Regions from separate parts of the Paenibacillus sp. FSL K6-2859 genome, predicted to be linked through region 1. Evidence: riboswitches for the same ligand, from Rfam matches in the RefSeq annotation. Region 1 holds a riboswitch; the other holds the start of a gene.

Region 1 (6,172 bases):
AATCCATGCCCCGCTTGCGGCACTACGAACTTCTCTTTTGGACTCTGACATGCCTCATATAATTCATTCATCATACTATATGGTACAAAATTATCAGCATCCCCATGAATAAAAAGAATCGGCACCTTCGCCTTACGCACCTGTTTCAAGGCAGACGCTTCACTAAAACCATACCCTGCTTTCAAACGAGTAATTAGACTTGCACTTTGGATAAAAGGGAAGCTTGGCAAGTGATACATACGCCTTAGTTGGTAAGCTAATTGTGCTTTAACTGAGCTGTAAGCGCAGTCCGAGACAATAGCTTTGACCTGCGGTGGGAGATTTTCACCTGAGGTCATTAGCACTGTAGCACCGCCCATAGAAACCCCATGAAGCACAACTTGAGCACTGAGCCCAGTCTTTTCTATTATATATTTAATCCAGTTTAAATAATCCTTGCGCTCATGCCATCCAAAGCCAATATAATTTCCAGCGCTTTCCCCATGTCCCCTGGCATCGGGAATCAGGATATTAAAGCCCAGTCTCTCGTAATAGATTTTGGCGTACGCCCCCATATCCTTCCCTTTTCCAGAATAACCGTGGGCTAGAATCGCCGTACGACCTTCAGCACGATCCGAAAGGAGCAAATACCCTCTTAGTTGTAGCCCGTCCTCAGATGTAATCTCCACATTCTCAAAGCTCTGACTGGAGATCCAATCCTTCCCCTCACCCCAAGAAGCCCCGGCAACCGGGGGATCAACCTTCAAGTCACGATTAGTACTCAGGAATTCCTTCGGTGCTCGTTTAATAGCAATGCCATAAAAGAAAAAGCCAGCATAGATCAGAGCTCCAATAACGATGACAGCACTAATGAAGAACCATACCAATTCGTCTTCCCCGTCCTTTCCTTATGTTCGTTGTAAATCAGTATAACATCTACTTAGAATGCGCCAAAATAGAACAATCATGACAAAATAGAGCCGCCATCGGAATATGTCCCGAAAGCGGCTCTTCTATTCTTCACGGCTTAGCTTGCGTTCACGCTATAATCACCGTTTATTATTTCTTGTTCGAGAATCTATTTCTCATTAGCAATCCAATAAGAGCAAAACCTAGACCTGCTGCATAATAAGGAACTGGACTTGATTCTCCCGTTTTTGGCAGTTCATCCACAGGTGGATTACCTAGCGGAATTGTATCATCCACTACTGCAATATCCTCTGGTGACGGCGTTTCCGTTGCCACCGGTCCTAGTGGGATTTCATCGTCGTCAACAAGGACTTCTGTATTGCTCGACGGGGTTGGTGTGGGTACTGGTGCTGGCGTCGATGAAGCTACAGGACCCAGCGGCACAGGGTCATCATTAACAACAATAGTGCCAATTACAAATGATGGTGTTGGTGTCGGAAACACCGGAGGCTCCGGCGTTGGCGTTGGTGTCACTTCCGACGACGATGTCGGTGTTGGTGTTGCCTCTGGCGACGATGTCGGTGTTGGCGTCACTTCCGACGACGATGTCGGTGTTGGCGTTACCTCTGACGACGGCGTCGGTGTTGGCGTTGCTTCCGGCGACGGTGTCGGCGTTGGCGTTGCTTCCGGCGACGGCGTCGGTGTTGGTGTTGCCTCTGGCGACGGTGTCGGTGTTGGTGTCACGTCGGGTGTTGGTGTTGGCGTCACGACTGGCGTTGGCGTTACTTCCGGCGTTGGTGACGGTGTCACGCTTGGCGTTGGCGTTACTTCCGGCGTTGGTGACGGCGTCACGCTTGGCGTTGGCGTTACTTCCGGCGTTGGTGACGGCGTCACGCTTGGCGTTGGCGTTACTTCCGGCGTTGGTGACGGCGTCACGCTTGGCGTTGGCGTTACTTCCGGCGTTGGTGACGGCGTCACGCTTGGCGTTGGCGTTACTTCCGGCGTTGGTGACGGCGTCACGCTTGGCGTTGGCGTTACTTCCGGCGTTGGTGACGGCGTCACGCTTGGCATTGGCGTTACTTCCGGCGTTGGTGACGGCGTCACGCTTGGCGTTGGCGTTACTTCCGGCGTTGGTGACGGCGTCACGCTTGGCGTTGGCGATGGTGTCACGCTCGGTGTTGGTGTGTGCGTTGGTTTTGGTGTGTGTGTTGGCTTTGGTGTCGGTGTTGGCTTTGGTGTCGGCGTCATGCAAGGCGTTGGCGTCGGTGCCACGGTCGGCGTTGGCGTTGGGGCCACGGTCGGCGTTGGCGTTGGTGCTACGGTCGGTGTTGGTGTTGGTGCTACGGTCGGCGTTGGCGTCGGTGCCACGGTCGGCGTTGGCGTTGGGGCCACGGTCGGCGTTGGCGTCGGTGCCACGGTCGGCGTTGGTGCTACGGTCGGTGTTGGTGTTGGTGCTACGGTCGGCGTTGGTGTCGGTGTCACGGTCGGCGTTGGTGTCACTGTTGGTGTCGGCGTCACTGTTGGCGTCGGCGTAGGAGGCGACTCTACCCCTTCATATGGATACCAATGCATCTGCACACCACCAGCAAATCCTTTCGCAATCAATGTCCCATGCAGTTCTCCGGAATTATAAGTTACTTTTGCAAGCGGAGCTAGAATAGTTCCTTCTATTGTTAAACTTCCAATGTTTACAGTGCTAGCTTCATAAAAATTAAATAATACCTTGTTAGGGCTGCCTCCCCAAATTTGAAAGCTTGGAATTTCAACTGAACTTCCGCTAACGTTAACGATAACTGTGGCGTTATTTGCAATATTAAACTGTAAGCCATTAGCACCAACGAAATCAGCAGCACTTAGATTAAGAACGTTAAATGATTCCGGAGCATCAATTGTTATTTTCCCATATTCCTTTTTGAAAGTTCCGACTGTAGCAAGTGAAGAGAATTCATTAGAACGTCCAATAAGATATTGCTCTTCATAATCAAAATCAATAGGTGTCCCTTTTCTCGCTGGTTCTTTAAGATCTACACCGTTTCTGATAAAAACACCACCATGAACGGATGCTCCATGAACAGTCCCATTAGTAAAAGTGATGTCATTGCCAGCAATAAGGACATCTCCACCTGGATTATCCTTGGATACGCCGTAATTCTGCAAAGTAATATTACCTTTGGCCGCCAGGCGCCCGTGAACCTGATCATTAGATTGATTGAAGTCACCAAGGATAAAAGTATTAAAATTTCCTGCAATGCCTAACACAGGTGTAGGAATATACGGAAGCACAGGCCCTGCCGCACTGACCAAATAACCACCTCCAGAAAGCCCACTACCCACCATCAAAATCCCCGCTATTACTAATGAGAGCAACGGTTTCATTCTTCTTTTCAAAATGCGCACCTCCTAAAACTATGATTTATAATTAAACAGAATAATTACCAGAACTCTAAAGAACCTAATAACAAAAAAAGACCGCCAAAAAAGAAGTAGAATTCCCTTCTCATGGCAGTCGGACGGTCATAGTGTCTTTTAGACACTTTAGACTCCTGAACTTTGCGTCCCACCCTTTCAGGCGGTTTGCTATTATCATGATTATATATGTATAGCCTTTGCAAATTAGAACTAGTAGCTTAAGCATCCTATTAAATAATGGTCTATGACTTTTAATACTTTGGAACTAACAATAGTTTAGCGCTCCATCCCCTCAATTGTCAATCAATTCCTTTTGATATTTACACGCGTAAGCAAGCACAAAAAAAGCGCCAAAAGGCGCTTCACACAAAGGTTTTCCTTCAATTTTAAAGTAACTTTATCCAACCTAATATCGATATCCATAATGGAATACTTAGAATCAAACCAAATACCATTCCACGGGCGAGACTTCCTTCCTCTTTCATCCAAATTCTCCCTTTATATAAGTCTGAAGCATTAATTTTTATTATTACAATTTTAATATATTTTATTCTTTCTAATTTAATTGTGAATTTAATCACATTGGACTAGCTGTTTAGAAATACCATTGATTATTTTTGGAATATCGGGGTAGAATACGAATATACGTTCCCATTAGGGGTGATGAGATTCATGCATAGAGCTGAAAGCAGGGACAATATGCTGGTGAAATCTTATTTATTGCTTCCGATGATTTTATCAGCTTTCGAACGGGACTCCGCCATTCTATCTGCACATTTACGAACACCCGCCCCCTATCTGGAGGTTCTTGAAACAGCCGCAGCAGTTGCTACAACAGATTTAAGAGATGTTCGTTCAGAGATGAGAAAACGGGGAATCAAGGTTTATGAGCAGAACAGACTTAATGCAGGGATCGAAGCCAAATTTATATGTCGTGGATACCATGAACGAATGCTGCTATTAAACGACATTGTCGCTGCCCAAGCTGCAATTCATATGCGCAGATATCTCGGTCTGGATATTTCATCTTTTAAGAGCTATGAAGAGCAGTATCAGATTAAGTAAAGCCGCGTAGAGGCTGTCCCCCTTCCCCCCATTTCCATTAGCGAACAAAAAAATAGGCCTTACCATGGGAGTTGGCAAGACCTGAGAGATTTATACCACAAAACACTGGGGGGTGTTTGGTGTCTTCAATATAAACCTTGAACCTGAAAATAAGATGATGCTCACATGAAAATTACATTAAAAACATCAATTCGTCGCTTAGACTATCCGCTTGACACTTTTGATTTCCAACCAAAGTAGCCCGCTTCGCCGACAGAAAAACCGACCGATGGATAGCTAGCCACGAGTGCTTTGAACTAATTGTTTTAAAATGATATAGTGGGTTCGTTGCTCGCAGGATGACTTGGTAGCTGGTTGTAAAACATAATAAAGTCGAGACCTGAGTACGGAGAAGCAATAGGCGTTTGCCTTTTCGTTATATTTTCTGAAGGAGGGTAATAGCCCATGAGTGATGAAATCTGTATACCACCTGGCATTCATCAGAAGGACACTAGCTTCGGCTACACCTTGTCTATCATTAGTGGTAAATATAAAATGACTATTCTCTACTATCTCTCTGAAAACAAGATCGTGCGATTCAATGAACTGCAACGAGGTATCGGTACAATACCTTTTAAGACGTTAAGTGTTATGTTGAAAGAACTGGAAGCGGACTGTCTCGTCAGGCGCGAGGAATTCCCCCAGATTCCCCCTAAAGTTGAGTATTCCTTGACTGAGAAGGGCCAATCGCTTATTCCGGTGCTGGATATGATGTGCACTTGGGGAGAGAAAAATTCCGTTCCAGCCGCGCAAGAGATAACAGTACCGTTTACGATTTAGCGACGACTTATGACAAAAGCAGCATTTCCATTAATGAAAATGCTGCTTTTTGTTTCAATTCTAATTACATATTATCGATAAATTCAACATAGCCTTGCGAACTGATGTCCAATTTTTTAAAATAATCCGTACTTCCTACCGTCTTAGATTCCGTACCATAAATGGCATAGAAGGAACGATAATCAGCGTTGCAGTAAACAAAAGTCGTGTCAAAGGGAGATAAAATACGGTCAAGCCCGTAGCCGAGTTTACCATCTTCACTGAAGTCTTTTTCACTTCCTCCGGCAGTTACAGCTAATGCGATTTTACGATTTCTTAATTTATCACTCTTCGAGCCCTATGCCCATCCGTAAGTAAATACTTCGTCCAGCCACTTTTTAAGCTGAGGCGGACTACTAAACCAGTAGACAGGGAATTGTAAGACGAGCTTATCATGCGCTTAAATTAGTTGTTGTTCCTTTTCCACGTTGATTTTTTCATCGGGATAGGCTTTGTACAGCTCATGTACCGTATATTTGTCTGGATATTTATGGAGTTCTTCGATCCAGCGTTTATTAACAACGGATGTTTCGATGTTTGGGTGCGTAACGACAACAAGTGTTTTCAATGGTGTATCCTCCATGTTTGAATCAGATTTAGGACTTGAGTTATACCTCCCATCACGCCATCGCGTAAGTATGCACTTTTAGTTCACGTACTTACCTAAAGGTAAGCATTGCAACCTGTCTGCACGTATATTGACGTACAGTCTTCGGGGCGATTCTCATCTTCGGTGTACACCCAAATATCACACAAGAGAGACTGGGTCATTCCTCCATCAATGTTACACTGGATACTTATTCACATGTTCTCCCCAGCTTACAAGAAGCAGCCCTTCGAGGGATCGGCGACTCCATTCTTGAAACGTGCAAAGAGGTCGGGATTACGACTGATCCCTCACTTTACTTGAGTAAAGGTTAGAAGGATGTTAGAAGATAGGTGATTTCAAGAC
Region 2 (6,172 bases), 4.2 Mb from region 1:
GACATACTTGTCTTGAACCCGGAAGTGCCAAAAACACATATGGAACTGGATGCTTTATTCTAATGAATACAGGTACAGAAGCTGTAGTCTCCAGTCATGGATTGTTGACCACTGTAGCTTGGGGAATGGGGGATGAACTCTACTATGCACTCGAGGGCAGTGTGTTTGTAGCCGGAGCGGCTGTACAATGGCTTCAGGAGGGGCTAGGCCTCATAGCGGAGCCAGCAGGCTCAGAAGACAAAGCGCGGGAAGTGGAGGACAGCGAAGGGGTTGTGGTCGTTCCTGCTTTTACTGGACTAGGTGCACCTTATTGGGATATGTACGCACGTGGAGCAGTCTTCGGTCTGACAAGAGGGACGACCTCGGCACATTTGGTACGAGCAACGTTAGAGTCGCTAGCATTTCAGTCTAGAGATGTAATTGGGGCGATGGAAAAAGACGCAGGCATGCCATTGACCGGACTTCGTGTAGATGGGGGAGCTGTTCGTAATGATTTGCTGATGCAGTTCCAGTCTGATATCCTCGGGAGTGAAGTGACTCGAACTACATATGCGGAGACGACTGCGCTGGGGGCAGCACTTCTGGCTGGATTAACCTCAGGAGTCTGGACAAGAGAACAACTAGAAAGCTTTAACAAAGCTGAGAGGGTTTTTTCACCTGAAATGGGTATAGATGAGCGTGAACGACGTTACAACGCCTGGAAAGACGCTGTAGCGCGTACCATGGGTTGGGAAAAACATGAAAGATATCAGTAATCAGGGAGATGCATATGTCCATGGTTAACGGAACAGAATCTGAGCTACCGAGTGGACTTTCAAAGCCTGCACTTCGGGCACTCCATGGGATGGGACCAAAAGGGCTTGATGAAATAAGGTGTGCGCTAACTGAAAAGGGGTTATTCTTTGCTAGCGAGTCCTAAAGACCAGATCAACATAAAAAGCGGCAAGCTAAGGTTAATCCTTGGCCTGCCGCTTTTTATGTTGTAACGCTTGATATTCAATAACAAATGTTACGTTTTTCCATCCAGCGCCCACTGTCCAGGACAGAACTTTATCTCCACGTTCGATCTTTCCTATAGTAATCTATCTTCTTAAATCACAATAATAAAGACGAAATGTGTATATTTATGTCGAATTATTATTTATTGGATCTCTTCTATGGTTTCAAGAAGAATATTAAAGGCTGTGATGATTCTAGGTGCCCCTATAGCGGGTACTAAGTGTAGTAGAATCCCTTTGAGCTGTTCTACAGTAACTCCTACACGAAGAGCCATAACATAATGAACTCCTAATTGATCGAACTGGCCCATTGCAATTAGAGCAGAAATAACAGAGACTTCCTTCCAGTCAGCTTCAATGGTATTGCGTTGAAAAATATCTCCATACGCATTACCCATGATGAATTCTGCCAAGTCAGGGAAATGTTCCTTAATCGGAGCTAGTGCTTTAGCGCCATAGTCTCCTGAGAGATTCGTGAAGTGGTTCAGACCACTGTTAACATTATCTTTCATAGTGAGCCTCCTAATTTAGGTTCAAAGTACGGTGTGCAGTCGGAGGGACTTCATCACGGTCTGTTAATAATTCAATAACTGCAACACGGTTAAGAGCAACGGCGTCCTTAATTGCAGTCGAGAATTGTTCCGCAGTCTCACACTTGTAGCCTGTCGCTCCTAGAGACTCGGCAAATTTCACAACGTCCATTGGGACTTCGTATATCGTTCCATCAATACGGCCAGTAGTTTTTTCCATCCCTTTAAGCGCCATATCGAGTTGCTTATTATTTACTACGATAAAGATGACAGGGATATCTTTGCAGACGGCGGTGTTTATTTCTGTACCTAGCATCATAAAACAGCCATCACCTGTAATACAGAAGACAGTTTCTTCAGGAGCTGCAACCTTTGCACCAATAGCCATACCGATAGAATTACCCATGCAAGCAAAATAAGCATCAAATACAAAACTGCCTGGTTTCTTAACCTTGTACCATTTAGCAGCATTGAATCCATGACTGCCGTCATCAACAAATACTGTATTATTGTCAGGAATCAGATCACTCATCGTGCTCATAATAGACGCAAGGGAAAGATTCTTCAGACTGGGAAGCTCTTCTGAATAATCTACATAAGGGATAGCTTCACGTTTAGTAATATGATTAGGATCAATATGATTTAGGTAGCACACTAGGTTATCACGTAGATCACCAGTGACTGGTATCGTTTTGGAGAACAAGATTTTTCCAACAAAGGTCGGATCAATATCAAATTGAATTAATGTTGTCGGGTGATTCTCCCGTTTTAGGTTACAGACGGTCATATCACTTAATCGTGATCCTAGAACTATAAATAGATCACTTTTATTCAACAGGTCATCCCCGTGGTTGCAACCTCCAACACCAATAGGACCATGATAGAGTGGGTGATCCCAAACCATAGCCCCTTTACCACCAGGTGATGTTACTACTGGTATATTAAAAGTTTCAGCGAGCTGAATAAGCTGGCTATGCGCCCCAGATCGATTGACCCCTTTACCCGCAATAATCAAAGGATTCTTTGAGGCATTGATAGCATCAACTACTCTGTCGATATTCGCTAGACTTACTAGAGATTCGCGTTCGGGAATTACAATATTGCACTCTTCCAATCCTTCTGTCTGTACATCAAACGGCACACAAAGATGAACAGGCCCACGTTGGTTAAGAGCAATTGAAATCGCATGATTAAAAATAGTACTAAAGTGATCACCGCGTTCAATAAGTTTACTGAACAAGGTGGCAGGTCTGAACATCTCCGCTAAATCAGCTAAGTAAGAGGAAGAGTCCTGACATTGGGGGATTCCAAGCTCTTTAATAGATTGGTGGCCCGTAATAAACAGCACTGGCAAGTTGTTGGCTTTCGCATGTGCTGCTGCTGTAAGCAGGTTAGTTCCGCCTGGACCAGAAGTACCAAATGCTACGCCTAGATTACCAGTTTTCAGCGCGTATCCAGCTGCTGCGAATCCGGAGCTGGATTCATGTCTCCCTGGAATAAATTCAATACCATAGTCTACCATCTTAAGAACTACGGGACAAATCGATTTACCAATGATCCCAAAAGAATGGGTCACTCCGAGGTTACGTAGTGCTTCCGCCATATAATCTGCGACTGTCTTCAAAAGATACACCTCACAAGTTGATTAATATTTATTATGTTATTGATCTTTCGAAGTGATCTGATTGATCAATAAACTCAAAAATAGAAAACCTGTGCTCCGAAAAAGGGCACAGGTTGGTGGCGTAAATCGCCGTAAAGACTGAACAATAGTTCAGCCGTCCCGGGTCCTTAGCAACCTGGCAATCATGGCCTCAGAGTAAAAATGAGGCTGTAGATCCATGGTTTTGCGTCATCCTCTTTCGAAGATTTTGCCTATATTAATTTAAAATTTATAAGAAGAATTTTCCTTTACAATATATTCCTTGGGATCATCCTTTGTCAATATATTATCGCAAATTAACTCGAATTTTGACGAAAGTCTTGTCAAACCTATGAAATAATAGAAAATAAACCGTCCCCTAAGACAAACTTAGAGGACGGTTTATGGCTTGGTTTATTCGTTATGCAAGTTGTTTAAAACTTGAAGATATGGATCGTTTTCTGTAGATTAAATACGGCTTGAGTCATTTTCTCAGTTTCTTCTGCGACGGACTGCAGGGCATTAATTTGTTCATTCATTGCAGCCGACACTTCTTCGGTGCCAGCAGCAGTTTCCTGAGTGATTGCAGATATATTTTCTATTGCACCTGAGATTTTCAAGGCACTTTCCAGCATAAGATCACTTTCAGAAGAGAAGGAAGAGATCTGCTCGGTAATATACTGCACACTTTGTACAATTTGAGCAAAGATATGAGCAGATTGAGTGATCATCTCATTCTGTACCTGTACGACTTCTTCGTTGATAGCGATATTGTCAATCGCTTGTTTAATATCAGTTTCAATGCTCCGAACTAAACCAAAGACTTCCTTTGTTGAAGCCGTTGATTCTTCGGCAAGCTTACGGACCTCCTGTGCGACTACTGCAAATCCTCGACCATGTTCTCCGGCACGTGCTGCTTCGATAGAGGCATTCAGCGATAACAGGTTAGTCTGTTCAGCGATCTCAGTGATGGTCTTTGTGATCATCGTTATTCCGCGAGCATTATGAGACAAGGCCTCGATAGTATCCGCTACTTTTTGAGTAGCCTGGATGTTTTTGCGCATGCCTTCAGCTTGAGTATCTACGGATTGGCGCCCTTGTTCAACCAGTTCTAATGTATGTATTGAACGTCTGTTCATTTCTTTCGTTGAGTTCGTATAATTGGAGACTTTATTCTCAATATCTTTAATAGATTCTGTCATTTCAGCGATATCCGTAGATATTTCATTTGCCCCAAGAGCTAGCTCATTTGACGAAGAGGCTACCTGTGCCATGACAATTTTTAAGTTCTGATTCTTATCTTCGATTCCACGGCTTGCATCCATAACCTGGCGCGTGATCTGCGATGCTTCTGTTAAAATCTTCTTGAGCTTGTCAATCATAGTATTAAAGGAACGACTTACGTCCCCCATAGACCCGTTCTCGTCAGCTCTACTAGTAAAATCCCCTTTAGAAATACTATGAGATACATTCGCGATGTCATCAAAAGAAGATGTAAGCGTTCTCTCGATAAAGCGGGCCACGGGTAAAGTTAAAGCAGCAAGAACAACGATTAGAACAATACCCAAAATAATGTTGCCTAAGATCATAAAAGTAACTAAAACAGGAATGGCAAATAGTGCGGCAATGAGATAACATCCGGCAACAATTCTTTGTTTTAACGGAAGTTTATGCATCCAGTTCATTGGTATAATGTCCTCCTTATTAATATTATGTATTGGTGTTATTATATGGGATTTAAAGGTGATTGGTCTATAGTAAGAACTGACATAAATCTTCTTTTAGGAGTAGTTCTTTAGATTTCGTGTCAAAAATCCTCATAAATAGCGGAAATTTTTGTGATAGAAGACTTTACCATCTCTAAAAGTTCTTGTGGTGAAAGTACAATAACTGAGGGACTAAAAGAAAGGATTATCCGGCAGGCAGACTCGATCGTATTAAATTCGGCATCTATGTTCACCCACTCTGCATTGCTGGTTGGCTCTATCAATTGGACAGAGACGAATCTTTCTCGCTGTAATTCTTTTAAGACAGATGTTCTAACCCTTAGCTTTACTTGATACTTTGGCAGTGCTGCTTTAAAGGCCATGGTGGACTCTTCCCAGTACTGTTTTAAATCAAAGTCATCAGGTCTTTTAAACCCCTCATGAGTCTCCTCAACGTTAACTAATCTGGACACACGAAAGGTTCTTAGTTCATCCTCGCTTTTGGCTACGACATACCATACACCGCGTTTTGCAACCAACCCAAGAGGATCAATGAAACGGACTGTAGTCTCATTACTCCGGAGATAAGTGATTTTAACTTTACGGTCCTCCCAAAGTGCTCCCTGCAGTACAGAAAGGAACGGATAAGTCTCATCTGAAGGATGCCAACTAGCACCATCAATATGAATACGCTCGCTTAGGTGATGTGCTGGGTTACTAGTTCGGTGTGAGGATGCAGCTTCTAGTTTGAGAACAGCGGAAGAGAAATCGTCTTGTATCCCCAGATCCTTCAATATAGATGCGTCAGTGGACAGAAGCAGTGAACCAATCTCTTGTGGCTTCATTCCCGTTAGGGAGGTTCGGTACCCTTCAGTTAGCATCCAGCCTCCTTCACGGCCACGTTCAGCTAAAATGGGTATCCCTGAAGCACTTAATGCTTCCATATCACGAAACACAGTTCGTTCTGATATCTCGAGTATTTGGGCCAGTTCTCTAGAAGTCATTTTTCCGCGATTTTGTAACAGAAGCAATATAGATAACAAACGGTCGGCTCTCATTAGGCTATTGTGCCTCCTCGAATTAATTATTGGACGATCACCATTAATCTTTTCTAAATCATGATTATATTATATATGTCAGTTGATGTCATATATACGGGCTATACTTATAAAACGTAAGGAATGATCACAGAATATTGAAATCCGAATTTATGTGGAAAGGGTTGAGGGCTATGACATTGAAAGGGAAAGTCGCTTTGGTTACCGGGAGCAGCAGAGGTGCAGGGAGGGGAATCGC

Evidence for each region. Region 1 has a riboswitch for cyclic di-GMP ahead of MHB64_RS02470 (choice-of-anchor A family protein). Riboswitches for the same ligand answer to the same signal wherever they lie in the genome.
Region 2: it holds a riboswitch for cyclic di-GMP, as region 1 does, so the genes downstream of both, MHB64_RS21480 (thiamine pyrophosphate-binding protein) here and MHB64_RS02470 (choice-of-anchor A family protein) in region 1, are expected to answer to the same signal.

The regions. Positions count from the first base shown of each region.
Region 1 is NZ_JBBOYU010000001.1:558,824-564,995, reverse strand. Features, by position in the region: gene MHB64_RS02475 (alpha/beta hydrolase) at 1-866, opposite strand, end outside; gene MHB64_RS02470 (choice-of-anchor A family protein) at 1,039-3,276, opposite strand; cyclic di-GMP riboswitch class I at 3,387-3,477, opposite strand; gene MHB64_RS02465 (hypothetical protein) at 3,970-4,362, shown strand; gene MHB64_RS02460 (winged helix-turn-helix transcriptional regulator) at 4,807-5,181, shown strand; partial or broken gene MHB64_RS02455 (NAD(P)H-dependent oxidoreductase) at 5,246-5,788, opposite strand.
Region 2 is NZ_JBBOYU010000001.1:4,786,089-4,792,260, reverse strand. Features, by position in the region: gene glpK (glycerol kinase GlpK) at 1-755, shown strand, start outside; gene MHB64_RS21485 (carboxymuconolactone decarboxylase family protein) at 1,142-1,510, opposite strand; gene MHB64_RS21480 (thiamine pyrophosphate-binding protein) at 1,521-3,161, opposite strand; cyclic di-GMP riboswitch class I at 3,319-3,414, opposite strand; gene MHB64_RS21475 (methyl-accepting chemotaxis protein) at 3,605-4,855, opposite strand; gene MHB64_RS21470 (helix-turn-helix transcriptional regulator) at 4,978-5,934, opposite strand; gene MHB64_RS21465 (SDR family NAD(P)-dependent oxidoreductase) at 6,108-6,172, shown strand, end outside.